2 regions of the Bacillus salitolerans genome follow, and region 1 is predicted to be linked to the other one. Evidence: a T-box and tRNA genes for the amino acid it is inferred to sense, from the RefSeq annotation. Region 1 holds a T-box; the other holds one or more tRNA genes.
What was found. The T-box of region 1 lies ahead of ACFSCX_RS03310 (glycine--tRNA ligase). A T-box ahead of a tRNA ligase gene usually reads a tRNA of that ligase, here a tRNA-Gly.
Positions count from the first base shown of each region.

Region 2: it has a tRNA-Gly gene. The T-box ahead of ACFSCX_RS03310 (glycine--tRNA ligase) is inferred to sense a tRNA for this amino acid. The anticodon was not compared.

Region 1 covers NZ_JBHUEM010000003.1:343,094-354,905, reverse strand. Annotated here, with positions in the region: gene ACFSCX_RS03370 (PLL family lectin) at 1-306, opposite strand, end outside; gene ACFSCX_RS03365 (hypothetical protein) at 671-826, shown strand; gene ACFSCX_RS03360 (DMT family transporter) at 1,001-1,933, opposite strand; gene ACFSCX_RS03355 (Lrp/AsnC family transcriptional regulator) at 2,134-2,628, shown strand; gene ACFSCX_RS03350 (IDEAL domain-containing protein) at 2,777-2,998, shown strand; gene ACFSCX_RS03345 (hypothetical protein) at 3,172-3,501, opposite strand; gene kynB (arylformamidase) at 3,704-4,324, opposite strand; gene kynU (kynureninase) at 4,346-5,611, opposite strand; gene ACFSCX_RS03330 (glutaredoxin family protein) at 5,795-6,040, opposite strand; gene ACFSCX_RS03325 (DUF2500 domain-containing protein) at 6,053-6,415, opposite strand; gene ACFSCX_RS03320 (DUF6954 family protein) at 6,595-6,780, shown strand; gene ACFSCX_RS03315 (small, acid-soluble spore protein, alpha/beta type) at 6,898-7,170, opposite strand; T-box leader at 7,295-7,473, shown strand; gene ACFSCX_RS03310 (glycine--tRNA ligase) at 7,530-8,912, shown strand; gene ACFSCX_RS03305 (aminotransferase A) at 9,041-10,198, shown strand; gene ACFSCX_RS03300 (PAS domain-containing protein) at 10,474-11,812, opposite strand, start outside.
Region 2 covers NZ_JBHUEM010000004.1:43,848-55,659, reverse strand. Annotated here, with positions in the region: gene clpX (ATP-dependent protease ATP-binding subunit ClpX) at 1-122, opposite strand, end outside; gene tig (trigger factor) at 456-1,742, opposite strand; gene ACFSCX_RS05405 (tetratricopeptide repeat protein) at 2,143-3,138, opposite strand; gene ACFSCX_RS05400 (GNAT family N-acetyltransferase) at 3,762-4,811, opposite strand; gene ACFSCX_RS05395 (class I SAM-dependent methyltransferase) at 4,836-5,618, opposite strand; gene ACFSCX_RS05390 (hypothetical protein) at 5,759-5,893, opposite strand; tRNA gene ACFSCX_RS05385 (tRNA-Arg) at 6,842-6,904, opposite strand; gene ACFSCX_RS05380 (hypothetical protein) at 7,097-7,603, opposite strand; partial or broken gene ACFSCX_RS05375 (DUF7674 family protein) at 7,620-7,811, opposite strand; gene ACFSCX_RS05370 (hypothetical protein) at 7,927-8,109, opposite strand; gene ACFSCX_RS05365 (hypothetical protein) at 8,201-8,368, opposite strand; tRNA gene ACFSCX_RS05360 (tRNA-Arg) at 8,500-8,573, opposite strand; tRNA gene ACFSCX_RS05355 (tRNA-Gly) at 8,593-8,666, opposite strand; gene ACFSCX_RS05350 (metallophosphoesterase family protein) at 8,783-9,289, opposite strand; gene ACFSCX_RS05345 (XTP/dITP diphosphatase) at 9,292-9,894, opposite strand; gene rph (ribonuclease PH) at 9,908-10,657, opposite strand; gene ACFSCX_RS05335 (GerMN domain-containing protein) at 10,810-11,812, opposite strand, start outside.

The DNA.
Region 1 (11,812 bases):
CTGAGATGTGAACCTTTCATAGACCTGATTTGTCCTTTGACTAAGAGATCCTTGTATTTTTGCTTTATTTGAAATCGTAAACTCTACTGCTAAACGAAATAAATACCTTGAAATACCACGATTCACATTGAATTCTTGTAACCCATCTGCTAATTTTTTCAGATCATCCTTGATTTCATTCCATACTATTCGAAGCTGATCATTTGGTTGCCTTGAGGATACATAATAATAATACTGTAGAAATTCCTGTTCTCCAGGATGTGTAGGACGATACATACCAGTATAATGATGAGGTGAATATGCCACGCTCAAATACCCCCATTCGTTTAATTTGAAAATCTAAACATTTCTCCATTATCATCCATATGTATATCTTGGTCATTTTATTGCAATTTTTTATGGATTGCATAGGTTTAGGCAAAAAAATGGAGCAGCCATTAGCTGCTCTGAATAAATACGTAATTAGAGTTACTCTTAGAGATTTTGAATAATTGTTATCTCCTAATTAAAATTTAATTTGCTACTTAATCATGTAAGCTTCGCTTTCCATTTTTCATCCCTACGATTCATTAGTGTATTATTCGATAAACCACCAATTAAAGAATAAAAGTTTGAAACTTATAAAACAATATAATCAGAACCACAATTATGGATTATGGAGGTACTTTCAATGAGTAAATGGAATAATGAGGCTGCACCTAATAACAATTTATCTTCAACTGATCTAAAAAATTCAGAACTCCCATCAGCCCACGAGTTTGCTGAAGAATTATCTGATGGAATGGAACGAAATGATTACATAGAAAAACAACAAAACGAAAGATAAGATGGTAAAGAATACATCCCCTTTAAATAACTAGTTTCTTTATTGTGGAGAAAATCCAAATTTATACTTCCGCAAATCAAAAGACAGTTAATTTTGAGCACATAAAAAACGCTTGAAGAAAGATTCAAGCGTTTTTTATTGTGTATGTTCTTCAAGTATTGCACTCTGTAGCTCCTAGCCTCCTCTTTCCACTTTTCGTTGTATCGTATGTTGGACTTGTTTTCTAGAAGAATAGGCCTTCTTTTTATTATATGTAAATAAATAGCAGCTAGTAATCACAATGACACTCCCAAGAATTTGTATAAATGTCATTCTTTCTTCAAGTAAAAGAAAAGCTAAGATCATTGTAAAAATTGGGTTGAAATTAAGAAAAAGTCCTGCTGTCGTTGCTCCCAATTTTTTCACCCCTATATTCCAAAGTACAATGCACACGACTGTTGAGATTCCACCAGTGTATAATATCGAATAAACGAAGGTCGCATTAATATTGGTAACAGTAAAATCTGAAAGGTTAAACGGCAATACAATCAGTAGGCCAAAGATTCCAGAGTACAATGTAGCCATCATGGGTGAAGTGTAATTCATTGCCCATTTACTGAGGACAACATAAATTCCCCATATACAAACAGCTCCGATCATATATACGTCTCCTAGATTAAATTCTAGAGAAACTAATAGTTGTCTATTGCCATTTGTTAAGACAAGCAATACACCAAATAGCGAAATGAACATCGTTGTAATCTGAAAAAAAGTTAATTTTTCTTTAAGGAATATAAACGAAAAAAAAGCAATTGATAGGGCAATTAAGGTGGAAATTAACCCTACATTTGTCGCAGACGTATGCTCTAACGCCATAAACTGTAAAACATTAAATAACACAACCCCTGTCAGCCCCATTAATATCAACGGAAAAACAGCCTTTCGAGGGGGGAAAGGCTTTTTGTCAACTGCCCATACAATAGGAAGTAAACACAAGACAGCAATTAGCCAACGTAGCATTGTTAACGTCATTGGAGAAGCATGCCCGACAAGCCATTTTCCTACGATAAAATTTCCTGCCCACAAAAAGCTCGTCAAAAGTAATAATCCAAAATAGAAAAAGCGCATCCCTAACTCCCCCATGTATCTTCATATCGCCAGCTAGTATATTAATAACTTTAACATTAAAGATTAATATCCTAAACAATCTTTTGTATAATAGATAATAATCAAAACAAATTAAAGTTTCTTAGACTTTTCATTTATTTTCTTCTGCTTTAAGCTATGATAAACGGCTAATTATGAAATAATTTAAAGGAGGCGTTTTGATGGAATCAATCGTCAGTAAGGTGCTTGATAAAGTGGATATTCAAATTTTAGACATTCTGCAAAAGCAAGCACACGTAAGTAATGCAGAAATCGCTAGACGAGTAAATTTATCTTCACCAGCTGTCCACACAAGAATTAAACGATTAGAAAATGAAGGTTATATTAATCGGCATGTAGCAATCTTAAACCCTGAGAGATTAGGTTTTGATTTATTATGTTTTGTCTTTATAAGTTCAAATATCCATCATGCGGAGAAATTAGATATTTTAGAAGAAGCTTTTCGCCAAATGCCAGAGGTATTAGAATGTCACTGTTTAACAGGGGAGTATGATTATCTGTTAAAGGTTGCAAATAAAGATCGAAAAGATTTACAAGCTTTTATTCGTAAATTAAATAAGCTTGGGATCACGAAAATCCAAACCAGCTTAGGACTAAGAGAAATTAAGTATTCGACTGTCTTACCTATAGTGGATAATCATAATGAAGATCTATAGTGTACTATAGTAAAGTTTCAAATTTTCATCATGTTTAGCAAACATTGAAGGTATAAGTAAATAAATAAATATTTAAAATTTTCTAAAAATTACTTTACAAATTTTTGATTTCCATTGATAATAGTAAAAAGGCAAAGGAGGAATCATAATGAGTCAATACCAACAGGAACCTAAAAACGAACTAATGATAGTATGTGATCACACAGAAGATGAATCTGAATTTTCCCTTGCCGCGAAGCTAATATTAGATCAATCCATTCTAATATTTAACCGGCAAAGACTCATGAAACAAATAGATAAAGCCTTAGAACGAGGAGATAAAAAAGAATTTTTAGAATTGTCTAGACGATATACCCAACTTCTTTCATAACATTAAATATTTCAAAACATAAAGTATAATCGAACACCATTTTGGTGTTCTTTTTTCTTTGCCGCTTGTTAAGAACAAGGCTTTGACAGGCTATTTAACCATAATCGAGTGCCTGGCTCAATTAAGATACTAAACAGTGTATTTTTATCCTTCAATCAAAAAAAAGAACACTTCTACGTGTTCTTTCTGTCCTTACTATCCTTTATTATTTGCTCTACTTTATTTCTTGCTAGTTGTAAGTCCATATCCATGCTTGTTAGAAATTCAAGTAAAAGATCCTGATGTGCTTGCCGTTTCATCATATGGAATATATTGGGCTTCTCATATTTTAATATAGTAACAAGCTCACGGACCGGTAACAATTCTCTAGGAATCGAGCTCCTCAGTAACTGTCTAAAAAAGCTTACAAAGCTTGTGACAGAACTTGGGTGGTCTTGCTCGGTTAATATAAGTTTATTAAATTTTTCTAATCGTCTTAAAAGCTCACGTTTTTCATACAACATGATAACATCCTCCAATCTAAATGGGATCAGGGACATTACCAAAAGGGGAAGTAATATGTGTAAAACTTGATAGCCAGGAACTTATCGTCTTTCTACAACATAGACCCATTGCCTTAGCGTCGTCCTTCCTTTCGGTAAAGTTTTCCTTTTTCTACTTTTTACTGTCCATATGTTAAACTAATTTAAATAAATCATAAGAAAATTATAAAGGTCTAATTATAGCACGAACTGGACTTGCATCTCCACCTTTTATTGACAAGGGAACTGCTACCATTTCATAGTGGCCAGGATTTACATCCTTAAGGACTAATCCTTCTAAAATCAGAATATCCTGTGAAGCGAGCTCATGATGTGCAACCAATTCCTTACTATCGATTGGGTCGACAGAAGGCAAATCTAGTCCTAGTAATTTGATTCCTTTCCTAGCTAAACACTCTGCCACTCCTGGTTCAATACAGGGAATAGAATCTGGAAAAATGGACCTATCCTTCCATGCATTCGTTTTAAGTAACAATTTCTCGACACCTTGAGTATCGATGTCAACTACATCATCGATACAAATACTCTTTTTAGTCTCTAAACTAACTACAAGAGCATTACCTATAAATCTTTCTAAATTATAGTCATGAATTTTTTTACCACTGTCATCAAAATGATAGGGTGCATCAATGTGAGTCCCGGTATGTGTACTCATTTCTATCTTACCTACATTTACTGATCCAGTATGTTGTTTCGACCAGTTTAATGAAAAAAGAAACCTTGTATCTCCTGGCCAAACAGCCGTGGTTTCATTCAAAGGCATTGAAATATCTATCCAACCCATATATACCTCCAACGCTACTTATTAAGCGATAATCTCCCGTTCATTTTTAAACTTTTCATATGCTTTTGTATCCATTATGTGTTTCAATCTTTTTACAGTTTCCCATACCTCTTCAAATGATGTATAAAAGGCAATTGGAGCAAGTCTAATTAAATTCGGCTCACGATAATCTGGAATAACCTCATTTTCTTTCAACGCTTTACAAATACGCGCTGCATCCTCATGTTGAAGACAAACATGTCCTCCTCTCTCATTTTCCAAAGTAGGATTGATGATTTCAAATTCTTCCAGCTCTTCTTTTATTAATTGCATCAGAAAATCTGTAAGTTTTAACGATTTTTCTCGAATATTTTGGATTCCTGCCTCTTCAAATAATTGTAACGATCCTATTAATGGTGCAATACTTAAAAGATGAGGTGTACCAATCTGGTAAGCCCCAGCATGATTTTCATGCTCAAGTGTGTGTTTCATATCAAATTGCTTAGACTTATTTGAGCTAAACCATCCGGCTAGTCCAGGTGCTTTGCCAAAATGCTTGTTATTTACATATAACCCTCCAACAGATCCAGGGCCGCTATTGACATATTTATAATTACACCAAAAAGCAAAGTCTGGCTTACTTTCCTGAAAATTATGAGGAATAACACCAATAGAATGTGCTAAATCAAAACCGATGATAATATCACGTTCGTGAGCTGCGTTAACTAATCTCTTAATATCTAGAAGTTGACCACTACGATATAGAACAGATGACAATATGACGAGGCTAACATCACTTGTCATATTATTAATTATGTCATCCTCTTTTAAAGTAAAGCCATCTTGGCTTTTCACTTGGATTAGATGTTTCTCAGGACTCAGACCATTTAATTCAAGCTGACTTTTGATTGCATAAATATCTGAAGGAAACGTTAATTCGTCCGCAAGTATTTTTGTTTTCTGATTCGTTGGTTGAAAAAAAGTAGCAATCATTTGATGTAAATTCACGGTTGTTGAACCAGTAACGATGACTTCATTTTCATAGGCACCAATCAGTTTCGCCATCTGATTACCTAAATTTTCTGAAAGATAGAACCATGGATTATCACCCTTCATCCAACCATCGATTGCATGTTCCTTCCAAGAATTCAGAACCCCTATCAAACTTTTTTCTGCTCTTTTTGATAATAGTCCTAAAGAGTTTCCGTCTAGATAAATAGTTTGATCTTTCAAATAAAATTCGTTTCGAAAACTTGCTAACGGATCTTGAGCGTCCAGTAATCTTGCTGTTACTAAATATTGTTCCATCGAATACCCCATTCACTCATTCTTTTAATCTTTATCTATTATTAATAGCTTCGTGAACACATATTCAAAATCCTTTAATTTTTTTTGACTTTTTTATCCAAAAGAATAAACTTTATTGGATATGAAGCAAATCTACTTATTCAACAAAGAATCTTTAACAAAAAAAGAGCCTATGCGGCCCATTTAAGTTTGTAACAGCTTGGATAATTTTTCATAGTCAAATCCGTAAATTACCTCTTCTCCTATTTCTGATTTAACAACAGTGACTGGTGTGGCAGCAGCTCCTAATTGAATCACTTCATCAAGGTACTCTGGATTCTTTCGAATATCTCTCTCTTCATACTGAATGCCATGCTCTTTAAACCAAAGCTTCTCTTCGTGACATGGAGGACATGTTTCTTGTGTATAAATAATTACATTATAACTCATTTACATTCTCCTTTATTGAATTCTATTAAATCCTTTATATCTCGTACCTTGATATGTTAGGTCTCCAATATCCCCTTCTATGAGTAATCCTGACTCTTGTCCAGAAACTTGTAACTCAAGGCGATTTTTGCTTTCAATGAATTCAAAAGTGACAAAGTAAGCTGTTCGAGCATTCGTTTCTCCCCCGCCATAAACTTTTGTTCTTTTGGATACTACTATCACTCGTTCTACTAATACAGGGGAAGCATTATTAGTTGCCCAAGTAGAAAGACCTTTTACAATAATAAAAATAAACCCACCTATTACCAAGATTGGAATGACAACCATAAAAAAATTAAAAAACGCTGGTGGCCCTCCAAAAGGATCGTGTACCATAGAGTCCCCCTCCTTTATTATAATATATACGCATTCTATATATAGAAGGTTTCAGTTTTTGTCAAAACAGCTGTGTATGATCTTCTACAATAACTTTATCAAATTATAATGTGACAATGTAACTTTTTATCTTAATATGACGTTACTTATTATAAGAAGCAATTATTGGGGGAATCGTAATGAAGTGGTTTTTGTATATTTTATTTGTTTTCTTATATATCTTAGTTACATTCTTTGGATTAGGCCCGGTACTTTTAGCTGACGGTTCCATTCACGAGAGAATGGTAACAGTAGTAGCAATCATCTTATTGTATATTATTCTATCAATCACATTAAAAAAAGCTCTTCAAAAAGTTAGAAAATAGCGAAAAGCTATGGGTCACTATAATTCCTTCGCTATTTATTACAAACTTATATATGTTTAGAAGAAGATATATTTCATAAAGACGGGGATTCGCTTGTGTGAATCCTCGTCTATCACCTTATTTATTAAGCTGATTTTTCCCCATCCTAATTAATTCAGCCACTAACTTCCCACCAATCGGTCCACCAATTTTCCCTGCCTCTTTAGCAGTCATTTCCCCATTATATGAACGGTTCATTTGTATTCCTTGCTCTTTTGCAATCTCTAGATTCAGCTGCTTGTTGTTTTGGGGGTGAATGTGATACCCCTCATTCTCCATTACTTGGTATTTCAACTGATTTAATCCATCCCTAGCTTCTGGTACTAACAGCTTTCGATTTCTTCGCCCCATTTATTTCGCCTCCTTTATACTATGTTTTACACATATCCTGTTTAAATACACAAATGTTTTTGATTAAACATTGACTATCATTTTTATTTTTTGGTAATATTATGTTTATATGAAATTCTATTAATAAGTTGCTGTGACGGATGAATAGTATCTATTCCAATCATCTATAGCGAATCAGGGATGGTGAAAGCCTGATGATGATGAATGGAGAAACGGCGATCCTGAGCGAATTTTATGAAAAGAGGGTTTGTTTTTTCAAACCAACTAGGGTGGAACCGCGGGAACATAACTCTCGTCCCTAGGCTATTGTGGCCTAGAGACGAGAGTTTTTTATTTATTTTAAAGGAGAGAAAATCGTTATGACAAAAACAATGGAACAAGTAGTGTCTCATGCAAAACATAGAGGATTCGTATTCCCGGGATCTGAAATATACGGAGGCTTGGCCAATACATGGGATTATGGACCACTAGGTGTAGAACTTAAAAACAATATTAAAAAAGCCTGGTGGAAAAGGTTTGTACAGGAGTCTCCATACAATGTAGGATTAGATGCAGCGATTTTGATGAACCCAAAGACATGGGAAGCTTCTGGCCATTTAGGCAACTTTAATGATCCGATGATTGATTGTAAAAACTGTAAAGCAAGACATAGAGCGGATAAACTAATTGAGAATGCTCTTGAAGCAAAAGGACAAGAGATTATTGTAGATGGATTGCCATTTGAGAAAATGGAGGAACTTATTAAAGAAAATGAAATCTCGTGCCCTGAATGCGGAAGCAAAGACTTTACAACTATTCGCCAGTTCAACCTAATGTTTAAAACGTTCCAAGGGGTTACAGAAACGAGCACCAACGAAATATATCTTCGCCCTGAAACAGCACAAGGAATATTTGTAAACTTTAAAAATGTGCAAAGGTCCATGAGAAAGAAATTACCGTTTGGTATTGCCCAAGTAGGAAAAAGCTTCCGGAACGAAATTACTCCCGGAAACTTTACATTCCGCACAAGAGAATTTGAACAGATGGAGTTAGAGTTTTTCTGTAAGCCCGGAGAAGAACTTCAGTGGTTTAATTTTTGGAAAGAGACTGCAAACGAGTGGCTCCTTTCGCTTGGAATTAATAAAGGGAATCTTCGTCTTCGAGATCACTCAGATGATGAGCTTTCCCATTACAGTAATGCAACAACCGATTTCGAATATAAATTTCCATTTGGTTGGGGTGAACTATGGGGAATTGCTTCACGAACCGATTATGATTTAAAGCAACATGCACAGTTCTCTGGTGAAGATTTCAACTATATTGATCAGGAAACAAACGAACGGTATATACCATATTGTATTGAGCCTTCTTTAGGAGCAGATCGTGTAACTTTAGCATTTATGATCGATGCTTATGAAGAAGAAGGTCTTGAGGATGGTACGTCTAGGACAGTAATGAGATTACATCCATCACTCGCCCCATTTAAGGCAGCTGTTCTTCCATTATCCAAAAAATTATCAGAAGGAGCTCAAAACGTATACTCTGAACTGGCCAAATATTTCATGATAGACTACGATGAATCTGGGTCAATCGGAAAACGCTATCGCCGTCAGGATGAAATTGGGACTCCTTTCTGTATCACATATGATTTTGATTCAGAACAGGACCATACTGTCACAATAAGAGACCGTGATACTATGGAACAGCAAAGAATAACAATAAATGAGCTTAAATCTTATATTGAAGAAAAGCTCCAGTTTTAACAAAATGATGTAAGGGATAGAAGGGTAACTTCTATCTCTTTCTTATTCTCTTTTCACAAAGGAAAAAGTATGACTTTTATGTCCCACATGGTAAAATGATAGGCAGTATTACATAGGAGCGATGTAACGTGGAGCATTTAATTAATCAAACAGTCAAAAATATTCAAATATCTGGAATTCGTAAATTTTTTAACATGGTTTCTACATACGAAGATGTTATTTCATTGACTATCGGACAGCCTGACTTTCAAACACCAGAACATGTGAAACAAGCAGGAATCAATGGAATCATAGAAAACTTTACAAATTATACACATAATGCAGGTTTCCTAGAACTGAGGGAAGCAGCTGCCGAGTTTGTCAAAAAAAAATATAACCTAGTATATAATCCTACATCTGAAGTAATTGTCACTATTGGGGCTAGTCAAGCAATCGATTGTACGTTTAGAACAATCCTTGAACCTAACACCGAAGTCCTTTTACCTGGGCCTGTTTATCCAGGATATGAACCAATTATTCATCTCTGTGGAGCAAAGCCTATTCTTATAGACACGACCCAAAATGAATTTAAATTAACAGCTGATTTAATTGAACCTCACTTATCAGAAAAAACAAGGTGTATTGTATTACCATACCCATCTAATCCAACGGGTGCATCGTTAACTACCGAAGAGCTAGGAGAGATTACAAACCTTTTAAAAGACAAAAATATATTTGTCCTATCAGACGAGATATATAGTGAATTAATTTTTGATCGTCCTCACTCCTCAATTGCTCATTTCAATGAAATGAGAGAAAAAACGATTGTGATAAATGGTTTATCAAAATCACATTCCATGACGGGATGGAGAATCGGCTTACTATTTGCCCCAGAATATTTAGCCAAGCATTTATTAAAGGTACATCAATATAATGTTTCTTGTGCAACAACTATTTCACAAAAGGCTGCATATGAAGCTTTAACGAATGGTATTGATGATGCCCTATCTATGAAGAAAGTTTATCAAGAACGAATGGAGTATGTTTATTATCGCCTCCAATCGATGGGAATTGAAACAGTAAAACCAAGTGGAGCCTTCTATTTCTTTCCATCCATTAAAAAATTTGGACTTTCTTCATTCGATTTTGCTGTAAGATTACTAGAAGAAGCTCGTGTTGCGGTGGTTCCAGGTGATGCCTTTTCAAAATATGGTGAAGGCTATGTAAGACTGTCTTATGCTTATTCAATGGAGATACTTGTAGAAGCAATGGACCGTTTGGAACGATTTCTGTCGCATATAAGGTAATCTAGATAGACGATACAAAACACGAAATCTGTATTTTATCCTTTCTTTCAGAACAAAAGGCTCAGGGCGCCTCGTTTAGCCTAAGGCAGAAGCAAATAACCTGTCATGAAGAAAAGGGCGACCTTTCCCTTATATTCATGACAGGTTATTTGACCTCAAGGGGCTGGGCGCTGGAGCCGGATGACTAAAGCGCATTGTAATAAGATACAATCAAAACATATAATTTCTTTTTAAGCAAAAAAAATCGCCATTTCTATTGAAAAGATGGCGATTTTTTATGATCTTGGCAATTCAATTGTAAAGGTTGTTCCTTTATTTTCGCTACTTACAATGTTGACATTTCCTTTATGATTTTTAATAATGTTGAAACTTACCATTAGTCCAAGCCCAGTTCCGTTTTCTTTTGTCGTAACAAATGGACTTCCAATTTTATTTAGTAATGATGGCGGCATCCCTATACCCGTATCCTTAAAAGTGATTTGAATTTGATTCATCCCCCTATCACTTACTTTGATATGAACATTCCCACCGTTTGGCATGGCTTCAATAGAGTTTTTTATGAGATTAATAAATACTTGCTTTAGTTGAGTCTCATCACATACGATTATGGTCTCATTTAATTGACCATACTCGAGGGATATGCTAACGCTATGTAAGTTTGCCTGAGTCTCTAATAGAAAGATTACATCATTTAGAATTTGAATGATATCTCCTTCATTAAATGCTCTACTATGTGGTTTTGCTAACATGAGTAATTCACTTAAAATAATCTCAATTCGATTCAATTCAGCTGAAATGATTTCATAATATTGTTGTTTCTCGACAGCACCTGACTTCATTAGTTGAATAAATCCTTTTATTGATGTTAATGGATTTCTAATTTCATGGGCAATGCCCGCTGCTAATTGACCAGCAATTGATAGCTTTTCAGATTCAAGCATAAGCTTCTCTGCTTCCTTACGCTCACTAATGTCTCGGATAATGACCTGAACCCCTTTTTTTAGTTGAAAAGTTACCGGTATTGCAACCATTTCGGCATGCATAATTGTATCATTAAGTCGATGCCACTTTGTTTCAGACAGTCCAATCTCTTTGTTCTCCTGCAAGACGAATTCGATCTTTTTCTTGATTGCCTCGTGGTCATCCACATGGAGGAAATCAAAAATAGACTGCCCAACTATATCTGAATAGGATTTAGCACCAAATGAGGTAACTCCTGAATCATTAATAAAAGCCCATTCATCTTCTACTATAACCCCTATCGTATCAATGGAATTTTGCACTAGCCTTCTATAGCGTTCTCTACTCATTTGTAACACTTCTTGAAACTGTTTTCTAGAAGAAATATCCATTAAAACTACGTATTCATATGACTCATTACCTAAGGTGACCCTAGTCGCCTTTACTTCTAAAAATAATTCCTTATTCTCAACACTTTTCCACTTCTGTTCATTTACACCAACATTTTTACCTTGTTGAATAAGTTCAATACGACTTCTCACAACATCTTGATACTCTTCATCAATAAATTGGAGAACAGTTTGACCAATCCAGTCTTTACGATCACCAATATGGAGTAAAGATTGTGTCTCTTTGTTCATATACTGAATTTTT
Region 2 (11,812 bases), on a different contig from region 1:
AACTCGATACATTCATCACATATATAAACGCCTGGACCAGCAACTAGCTTACGTACTTGATCCTGTGTCTTGCCACAAAATGAACATTTTAGCTGACCTTTTTCATCGTTAAATTTAAACATATGTCTCACCCCTTACGTTACTACTGTGCCAATGGTGCTTCTTATTTGAAGCTACGAAATTTTTATATCTCATTCGTATTTATGTATTGCATTTTACCATAAACGTGCTTGTAGAGGGTAATGATAACCCTCTATATGTATGTATTTGTTAAAAAGGCGTTTTTTATGAGAGGTCAAAACATTTAGACGATTGTATATTTTGAATATGATATAAAGGGTTTCGTACGTTTATATCTCAATAAACGTGATGCTTATTTAGTACTATGTAGAAACTTTTGTTAGTAAAAACAAGGCACGAACTAGTCGCGCCTTTTTTATACTATTACTAAATTATTATGCAGTAGCCTTGCTATTATCTACAAGAAAATCGATTGCTTTACGAATTTTTAAATCATCTTTAAGTAGGTCTACATTCCCAAGCATGTTCTTGATGTTGTCAACAGTTGTTTGGTACATAGATGCCATAGTTTCTAACTCTTGTGTTACTTCCTCATCTGAAACCTCAAGGTTTTCAGCATTTGCAATAGCTTCAAGAGTTAAATTCATACGCACACGTTTTGCTGCATCTTCGGCCATTTGTGAGCGAAGAGCAGCTTCATCTTGTCCAGAGAACTGGAAGTAAAGATCAAGATTCATACCTTGCATTTGTAGACGTTGCTCAAATTCGCGAATCATACGATCTTGTTCAGTCTTAATCATGGCTTCTGGGATATTGACTTCAGCATTCTCAGCAGCCTTTTCAACTAGACTATCTTTTAACATATTCTCAGCTTCTTGCTTTTTTGATTCCTCAAGCTGGGCTTTAGTTTTAGCTTTTAGCTCATCTAATGTTTCTACTTCTTCGTTTACATCTTTAGCAAATTCATCATCTAAAGCAGGAAGTTCTTTTGATTTAATTTCATGTACCTTCACTTTGAATACAGCAGGCTTTCCAGCTAGATCTTCTGCATGGTACTCTTCTGGGAACGATACTTCAACATCTTTTTCCTCGCCAGTAGCAAGACCAATTAATTGATCCTCAAAGCCTGGGATAAAAGTACCAGAACCAATTTCAAGAGAGTAGTTTTCACCTTTTCCACCTTCAAAAGCTACGCCTTCCACGAAACCTTCAAAGTCGATTACTACAGTATCTCCTGAATCAATTGTACCCTCTTCTTTGATAACTAGTTCAGCATTACGCTCTTGTAATTTCTTCAATTCATTTTCAACATCTTCATCAGTTACAGTTGCATCTAATCTATCTACTTCTAGATTCTTATATTCACCAAGTTTTACTTCTGGCTTTACTGTAACCTTTGCAGTAAAGATGAGGCTTTGTCCTTTTTCAATTTGCTCAACATCAATTTCAGGACGGTCAACCGGCTCAACACCTGTTTCTTTCAAAGCATTTTCATAAGCATCCGGCAATACAATGTCTAATGCATCTTGATATAATGACTCTACTCCAAAACGCTTTTCAAACATACCACGAGGAACCTTACCTTTACGGAAACCAGGTACATTTACCTTAGCTACCACTTTTTTGAATGCTGCGTCTAAACCTTTATTAAAAGTATCAGCATCTACTTCAATTGTTAAAATTCCTTCGTTACCTTCTAACTTTTCCCATTTAACAGACATTTATACTTTCCCTCCACTATCTATTTACTTAAGCCTATCAGGAATGATATTTTCTTGTCCAATTTATTAACACAATCACACAAGTTTATACCCCCAATTATGTATGGCTAGCTGTATGGTTTGCAACCATTCTATTATAACATAGGATAAAGTGAAACTTCAATCAGTGGGAGTTTTTCTCTCCCCTCTAATTGTTAGTTGAATCTATCTGGCTTTAACGGGCAGTTACTCCCTCCTATGATTCCAGAAATCTACTTTCTTTGAAATAGGGATAATAATGCGGGTTAAAAACCTTTCAAGTAATGTTACTATTTACTAGTTAAAAAACTTCACTTACAAGGTAAATTCACAGACAAGCTTTGTCTATTTATACTGTATCTTTTGTTAAACAGTTACATGCCTATATATATGAGATTTCCTCTATTTCTCTTATACGACTACTTGAAAATAGTAAATCGTTTATAGTGATTCCATAGAGAACTGTTAATTCGTCTAGATCAACATCTATACCGTGTGTGTCATATCCTACTTTATGCAAGCCTGCTGACCATAAATTCGGTTGCTCTGGTTCTGGAATAAATGGGTACATTACTAGTAAATGACGGTGCCACATGTCCTTCACGAGCTCAAAGAGACTTGGGTTTTCATTCCCTAATGCTTGATCTAGTGATTGAAGAACACGTAAGGTAAAAGAATGGGAAGGAACTTCATGTAGCTCAGTTGTCTGAACATCCATGGTCAGTCCAAACTTTTCCACCTTTATATTCCTAACGATACCTTTTTCTACATACATTTCAAGAATCGCTGTTTTTAATAAAGGATGCTTTGTGTCATCAAGCAAAAATTCTTCTAATGTTTGATACGCATAGGAAATGTTTTGCTTTTCATTACGTAATGCTTGAATAATATTCCACTGATCAGCAATCGAAACATCATCTACTAATAAGCCAACATCGATTAATGCGTTTTCTTTATCGTCATAGCGAGTCATTTTTCTACTGAAGTCTAATAGCTTATAGAAATTTTCAACTGTTTGAGAGGGAATTTTCCCTTCTTGTAGTACTGCCTCAATGGTTGTTTCTACTTCATCATACTTACGTAACTGGATTAATATTGTTAAGTAAATTTGTAATACATCATAATAATCACCAATATCTTGCTTTAACATAAGCTGACATTTTTCTTTCGCTTCCTCTAGATGTCCAAGCTCAAATAAACAGACGACTATTCCAAGATAGACCTCATCTATTTGTTCCTCAAGAGGTAAGGCTTGCTGAAGCAAATCAAGAGCCTCATCAAATTGTTTATGTTTGATCGCATCCATTCCTTTTTCGAGTATACGTTGCTTTAAATTAGGAAAGGGGACTACGTTATGATCTTTTTCTCTATTTTCCATGATAACTCCCTTAACCAGTTGATTTTCAGATTCAGTTTACCAACATCATTATATAAACACAAGTATCGACTAAGTGAGGACAAAGTCAAAAGATAGACAAAAGGCGCCGTGCGCCCCCTTGAGCCTAAGGAAGAGCAAATGTTCCTAAATGAGAAAAAGGGTGCTTTTCCCTTTTTACTCATTTAGGGTTATTTGACCTCGTGTGGCTTGGTGCTGGAGCTGGATTCCAAGTCACGAGCCCATTCTCTTGCTGAAAACTTTTATACTTTCTAAATAATTTAAAAAACCCTTTTCGATTACGAAAAGGGTTTTAGCGCCACAGGGGCACATACAATATTGAGAAAAAAAACGAATATATAAAAATTTATGGATGAGGTTGTTGTAAAATATAACGCAAACTACTCAATCTCCACTACCAACAAGCAATCTACATATTTTCAGTAGATGTCATAAGCTTCTTTTTTTAAAAATCTCTTGGAAAGACTGACTTTTTACACATACACCTTATTAACTTCATCCTTCTTGAAAAGCTCTTTATTGGAAGGAATACATCTGCTTTTAGTTTGAGACGAAAGTAATCCATTTTTATCAAAATCCTCAATATCTAAATACATATCCATTTTTTATACTATTTTTTGTGATGAATATTCACTTATATTTTCAATCAATTTGTTATAGAGTTCTCTTTTTCTCACAACTAGTCCCATGACATTTTTACGTGATACTACAAGGAAGGTGCTGTCAATTTTAGTGATTATATTAATAGTATGATGACTTCCTTTTAAAAAAGGATCTACACTTAATGGTTCACCAATATCAATTTTGCTATTTTCTGCCAAAAGGTCACCCTCAAGCAGAATAAATAATTCGTTATCAAACTCACCTTTTGTAATGATAGGATCCCCTATCTTTGAATGTATAAGAACAGCACCCTCTAAAATAAGCAGAATTTCATCATATGAAAATGATTCAAATACTGAAATATTTTGAAATCCAACTAAATTGTTCACAATTTCATAAACTGAATCTGCTGATATTATTTTTGAACAATATTCAGGTAAAGTACTTAATAAATTTCTTTTAACAGAATGGTCATTCAAATTATTTTCTATTTTGCGCCCAATCCTCCATAGTGGAGATGAAATCTCTTTTAAATACTGTCTATCTCTAGGAAATAATAGTAATGGTGCAAGAAACCCTAGCTCCTTGTCTATATAATGATGACGATACCGAATAAAACCAAGTCTTTCATATAACCTGATTAAAGATGGTGCACACGTAATAAAATTCATTTGTACTTCGAGATCTAAAAGTGTCTGGTATCCTAATTTAACCAGTGAAAACATTACATTTGTACTTCTATATTCGGGGTGAATCAATAGCTTACTAACTAATCCTATTTTAGGATTGTTGTCAAATAATCCTGGTACAGCCATTCGTTCATGCCATACATTATCGAACTGATGAGCAAAACCTACATTTAACCGAATGCATCCAACAAGCTTTGTTCCATCTAATGCATAATAATTAATTCCCCACTCATCATATTGATCGAAAAGCTGTTCTGTACTAGAATGTATATTCTTTTTCATTTCTGTAGCATATACCATGTATCTTAAATGGTATATCTCTTGTAATTCGTTTGTAGAATCTGCTTTATGTAGAGTAATCATTCTTAATACTACTCCTCCAAAATATTATCTTTTAACTCCAGAAACAAAAAATACACTAACGACACCAAAATAATTCTCATTTTTCATAATCTTCTTTAATTCATTAAATTGGTCAACATCGTCTTTATTTGTTAGTAATTCTTTCTTAAAGCTTGTTGTTAAATCAAAAAAGGCGTCAAGACCAATTTGGTTTGAAGTAACAGGAAGGATGGTAACATTAATTTCTTCAAAACCAGCCTCAATCAAGAGATTTCTAAGTTTTTTTCCTATTAAACGATCTCCACCTCGCTTTTTTTGCTGTAAAATCACTTTTTCTTTAATTTCTATAAAGGAGTGTAAAGGTGGATGTAGATGAAGAAAATCCTCATCAATGTCAAGAATACATAGTCTACCGTTTTCCTTTAGGACATTAGATATTGACTTAAGTGCTTTAACTGGTTTTTCTAAATGCTGAAACAAAAACCTTGCATAAGCAAAATCAAATTTTTTAGATAAATTAATTTCGTAAACATCCTGTATAGAAAAAACAGTAGATTGATTATTAGAGTTTGCCAATTCTTTAGCTTTAGAAATTAATTCAGGATTATTATCAACTCCTAAAAGAGATGTCGGCTGACATCTATCTGCTAGTAAACTCGTCGTAAACCCTGGACCACAACCTACATCAAGAACATCAAGATGAGTTGACAAACCATGCTTCTCTAAAATTCCTAATTCAATATCTTGTACAGCACTTGCTTGGAGCTTAAGCCGGTCTAACTCTTCTTGTTTTTCTGCGTAAAAATACGATTTATTATTATTTTCCAATGATATTCTCCTTCATTTTCAGTAAGTGAATTTCACCATGTTATATATTGGATAGAATGCTAGTTGATGCTAGATTATATTAAATAAGCTCGCTCCAAATTAATTAGAACGAGCTTGAATGATGGTTTTTCTATACTTTATTATGTTGGTCTAACTACTGGTAATCTTGGATCTAAAACCTTAACAGTAGCTTCTTCTTCAGCAACTGGAGTTGCTGTTACAGCAGTTACAGCTAAAGCTCCAATTACTAACATTCCTATTAAAAACTTTTTCATAGTCTCACCCCCTTATAACGGTTATTCGGATTAAAAACTTCTAAATCCTTCAATATATGTAAAGTTCCTAGTGATTTCCAAATAATTCCCGATGTATAGGTGAAACATTCCTAGGAATTCCCTAATAATTCCCGATGTATCATCTCTAATTCAGCCTCGGTATAAAGGTTCAGAATAAACCACTTAATTCTGTAATTCTCCATCATAAGAGAAAAAAGAAAAGAACCCCTCTCAAATGAGAAGGGCTAATTATTATTAGTCTGCATCAACTATAGTACTAGTGTGAATTAGGGTTGGACTAGAAATAATCCTACCTTGAAGCATTAGCTCCCCAACCGTAAACTCTGCTCAAGAGCAACTAAAAAGTTCTATCCTACTACTAGGTCATCGATTAGGAAGAGAGATAAATTGCTTGTTAGATAGGTACGTTTAGTCGGATCTCTTAACCCTAATTGTCTGTAGCTTTTGTCCCTCAAGAGTAAACTGTCCCATCTGAGTTGATTTTATAAAATGAGTCAACATCAATTTTGCTATCTTGAATCGGCAAGAATTATGCAGGGTCACAGAGGCTTTATTACGATTCAAACTATCACTAAACATTTGAAGCGACTACTATATAATAATAAGTTGTATCATACATTACAGATAAATCCTGAGATGCTGTGCCTGTTAATCGTGTAACTACTTCTGAATATAGCCCACCAGAATACGTCATTCACAAGCGTCTTGTTATATATAGGAGGTTCCTATCAACCATGTTTCAGTTCGAGATGAGAAAAGCATTATTGAAAAGGTTGAGAAGATGGTGATATAACTTGTCTAATAAATAAATTTTAGATCTTTTCCTATCAAATTCTTTAATATTCCTACACAAAAGAAAAACACCCAAAAACGTTGATTTAACAACGTTTATGAGTGCTTTCACTTATCCAAAACATTAAATGACGTCCCAGGAGAGATTCGAACTCCCGACCGACGCCTTAGAAGGGCGTTGCTCTATCCAGCTGAGCTGCCTTATATATCGCTATTCGTTCACGTTCATGTATAACGGTCATTTGTCGAACTTAGACCGTTATCGCTTATCCCCATTATAAAAGAAGTATGTTTCATTATCAATTAGGATATGTAATTTAAAATGAACTAACAAACAAATGTCGATATTATAAAAGACCACCTCCCAATACATTCAAGTGGTCTCCTACACTACCCTTTATCCTTCCATAACTTCATATATTGCCTATAATCAACTAGAAATTCCTTTATTGAATCTTTAGCTTCCGATACATAACCTAAAATGGTTTCCACAGAACAAGAAGGATTACCATATCCATTTTTGGCTTCTTCATATTGGTCTACAAGTGCCACAATTGTTCCGAACAATAAGCTATCTATGTAATCATAAGAGATATAAGCTAAATCATTCATCATACTGATTGTTTCATCTTCATTTTTTATTTCCCAACTGTCATAGATTAAGCTAAGTAATATATTAGTTGGCTTATTCTTTTCAACCGTTCCATCAATTTCCCCTAACAAATCAACCATTCTTTTTTTGTCTTTTACTAATGATATATCATAAAAGACAGAAGGAATATCATTAACATCCCTTTCCTCAATGATATTGTCAATCCATTGGATAACTTCTTCCACGTTAAAGAACTTTATTAGTAGTCCTAGTCTATATACCTCTGCAATCGTCTTAACATCCATTTATGCACCTTCTAATTTATTTAAATGGTTTTAATGTCCTTCCTAAATTCTTTTCAAATTCATAAGATTTGTCCTTTGTAATAGCACCCATGTATTTAATTGATTTCTTTAAAACCTCTGAATCATCACCTATTCGTGCAAGTATAGTAACTACTAAGACATTGTCTATGTCATCATCTGTACTCTTCGCCATTCTTTCTAAGATATCAAATACCTTTGTATAAGGTCAATGTTCTCTTCCGCTTCTATATGAGCAATGAGGAAAGGGTTTAAAACATTTCCAAATAAATGGTGAAGTCCAGGCTGTTCTCCATTCCACCACTCTATTTCCTTTGAGCATAGTTTAATAATATGTTAATAAATGGTTTAGCCGAAATTGAATGGTTTACTAACACATTAGTCGGATTCATAGGTTTACCGTCTAATCCATTCAGCATTGGCACACCTGCTTCTAACAATTCTTGTTCTAATAAATCACTATACTCATTTCCTGTTTTCTTAATCATAATATCCTCTTAGTTAACCTGTTATTTTATTTGGTTTGCTTCAAATCTCTTTGCTATTACAAATGATTCTCCAAATTCAAATATTTTGTAGCTATATTTGCCTTGTAATGACATCAAGAGCATCTGAAATTAATATAGACCTACTTAATACATTCGTTTGCTTAATAGCCTTTGGTGCTTCTTTAGAGGTAGTAGAACTCCCTTCTAAAATCTTTCTCACATCTACATTTACTTCAAATATTCCTTTTCTTTTGGTCATACAAAAAACCTCCTATATCGAAAGTGTGTAAGTCGATATACGGTGTAATTACTTACATGACCGTTATACTGACCGTTTCACTAAACGATATAGAAGGTTGATTTGACGGGCATTGCACCCGATTTAGTTAGCGTCCCAGGAGAGATTCGAACTCCCGACCGACGCCTTAGAAGGGCGTTGCTCTATCCAGCTGAGCTACTGGGACAAATTACTATAAAACTTTTTGGAGCGGGTGATGAGAATCGAACTCACGACATCAGCTTGGAAGGCTGAGGTTTTACCATTAAACTACACCCGCATTTTCACTCTGATATTTAAGAAATCAATTATCAGCGACAGATATTATCTTAACAAGATTAAAATCAAAAGTCAACAACTTTTGATATTTTTTTGCAGAGGAGAACAGAATCCCCTCTACAGAGTATAAGTATAGCATAATTGTTCTATTTTTTCATGCTCATGATCGTAGAAAATTACCGACACATTTCGATTAATTAGCTCAAGTATGCAGTAGGTTCGTTCCTTTCTGCCTCTTGGTAATCGAAAACTGCCAGGGTTAATCATCAATATTCCGTCAATCAATTCTGATCCAGCAAGATGAGAGTGTCCAAAACATACAATATTAGCCCCTACCTCATCAGCACGATAGCTAATATTTGCAAGTGACATTTTCACATTATATAAATGCCCATGTGTTGCATAAAGCTTAAACTCTCCAGCTTCCTCTAAAAGATCCTCGGGAAAGTTCTCTAAATCACAGTTACCTTTTACAACTAGAAAATTCTCTAAAACCTCATGGACAGCAGGTAGTTCAGAGTCTCCACAATGAATCATTAGATCAACCTTACCCGTGTACGCCTCTGCAACTTGCCTTAGTTCGTTCTCTAATCCATGTGAATCACTAATTAGTAAAACTTTCATATTTAATATCCTAACCTTATGTTCTTCATTGTTTCTTCTAACTTCCTTAAGGCATTTGCACGATGACTAATTTCATTTTTTTCTTCTTTTGTTAGCTGAGCCATTGTTTTGTTTTTTTCCCTAACGAAAAAGATTGGATCATAGCCGAACCCGTTATCTCCAATCGGCTCTTCTGTAATAAATCCTTCACAAGTTCCTTCCACCGTAATGGTATCTCGACCAGGAACAGCTAAGGCAAGGGCACAATGAAAACGGGCAGTTCTATCTTCTTCCTTTACTCCATGAAGCTCCTTAAGCACTTTGTTTAAGTTATCTTCATCATTTTTATGGTCACCAGCATATCTAGCTGAAAAAATTCCTGGCTTTCCCCCTAAAGCATCTATTGAAAGGCCAGAATCATCTGCTATAACCATTGTTTGGAGGATGTCAGATATTCCTTCCGCTTTCAGAATTGCATTTTGAACAAATGTTGTTCCTGTCTCATCAATATCTGGACTACTCGGAATTTCTAATAATGAAATTACTTCATAACCCTTCCTCTGAAACAACTGTTTGAAATCCTGTACCTTGCCACGGTTTTTTGTTGCCACAATTACTTTTTTCAAAAAAGTTCATCCTTTACTTGTTATTCAGGATTATAGATGCAATTTGTTCACCAAGGGTTTCCTGTTGGAGGGTGATTAACTCTTGTATGCCTTTCTCTCCAAGATCGAGCAGTTCATTCAATTGTTTTCTTGAGAATGTCGCTTCTTCACCAGTACCTTGCAATTCAACAAATTCTCCTTTTCCAGTCATGATAATATTCATATCTACGTTAGCCTTCGAATCCTCTATATAGTTCAAATCTAAAATAGGTCCAAGTTCTTCGTCAATACCAACCGAGGTTGCAGCTAAGAAATCATAAACTGGTAAGCTTGTCAGAACCTTCTTCTCCCATAATTTCGATAATGCTAGTACTAACGCAACGTAAGCACCTGTAATAGAAGCCGTTCGAGTACCTCCATCCGCTTGAATAACATCACAATCAATCCAAATCGTACGTTCACCTAGCTTCTCTAAATCTACGATAGACCTTAAAGCTCGTCCAATGAGACGTTGAATTTCCATTGTACGTCCAGTAACTTTTCCTTTACTAGATTCCCTTATATTTCTTGTTTCAGTTGCTCTTGGTAACATTGAATATTCAGCCGTAATCCATCCTTTCCCCCCATTCCTCATAAAAGGAGGTACCTTGTCTTCAATACTAGCAGTACAAATAACCTTTGTTTCTCCTACTGTGATTAATACAGATCCTTCTGGGTGTTTTATGTAGTCCTTTTCTATATGTACTTCTCTTAATTGGTGTCGTTCTCTTCCATCAACTCTCACGTAAAACCCTCCTTAACATGGATTCGCTTCCATAGTATAGCCATCATCTGACAAATAAACGTACAAAAATCGAATAAAAAGAGGTAGCAATTTGCCTACCTCTTTTATAAGTATATGTTATTTTTTCCTTAATAGCCAACAGTTAGCAAATCTTAAAACTCTCCTGTGTTAACACTAGAAGGTCTTGAAACTGGTTCAAGTAAAGATTCGCCTGAATCCGTTAAGAGCTCACTATTTCCATTAACTTGGATTGCCACACTCTCAACACCAGGCTGGTCGGTTAACGAAAATACAATAGAATTGAGAACATGCTTAGAGATAGCTGTTCCTTCAAGATTTCCAAGGATTGATTCGTTAAAGTTTAATGTAACAACACCATCTTCATAGGTAGGTTCAGAAATTAACTTTGCCTCTGGATTAAACTCGGATAGCAAACCAGAAATTAATCCTGGACCTTCAATCAGCTCGTTAACTGCCGTTACAATCTTATCTTGCCCCATCTCTTCAACTCTTCTCGTAACCGGCACATAATAGACATTATCTCCTTGTTGCGAAAGGAAATAGAGGGTTACCAATTCACTATCTAACATATCAACAACCCCAGAGTTATCAAGGTTAATTCCATCCTCACGACTTAAACCTTCATTATTGATTGGAGTATTATTCACAGGCATAACGGTTTGATCATGACCATTAATTCTGATTTTAACATTTTTCACTGAATCAAATTGTGTGAGTGTCCACGTAATGGCTTGTAGGATTCTCATTTCATCTTCAGCTTTATAGTTTGTGAATTCCTGTGAAAAATCAGCGACAATTGTACCATCTTCCAATAAATTTGTTTGAACCTGTGTATCTGCTGGAAGCACCGCTCTAAATCCGTCAGGTAACATGTTACTGATCGGCCCGCCATCTACTAAGTATTCAAGTACCTGCTTTGCTGCACCCTCTGATTTAGGTAAATCGAAGGTTTGAGGAACAACATATCCATCGGAGTCAATTAAGTAAATTTCTCTTGTAACCGTTTCTGTCGTCGCCTCATCATTATTCTGAACATTTGAATTTTCTTCAGTTACCGTTGTCCCATCTTCTACATACGTTACATCTTGAGGAGGATCGATTTCTTGCATCGCTTGATCTCCCCCGAATAATCCA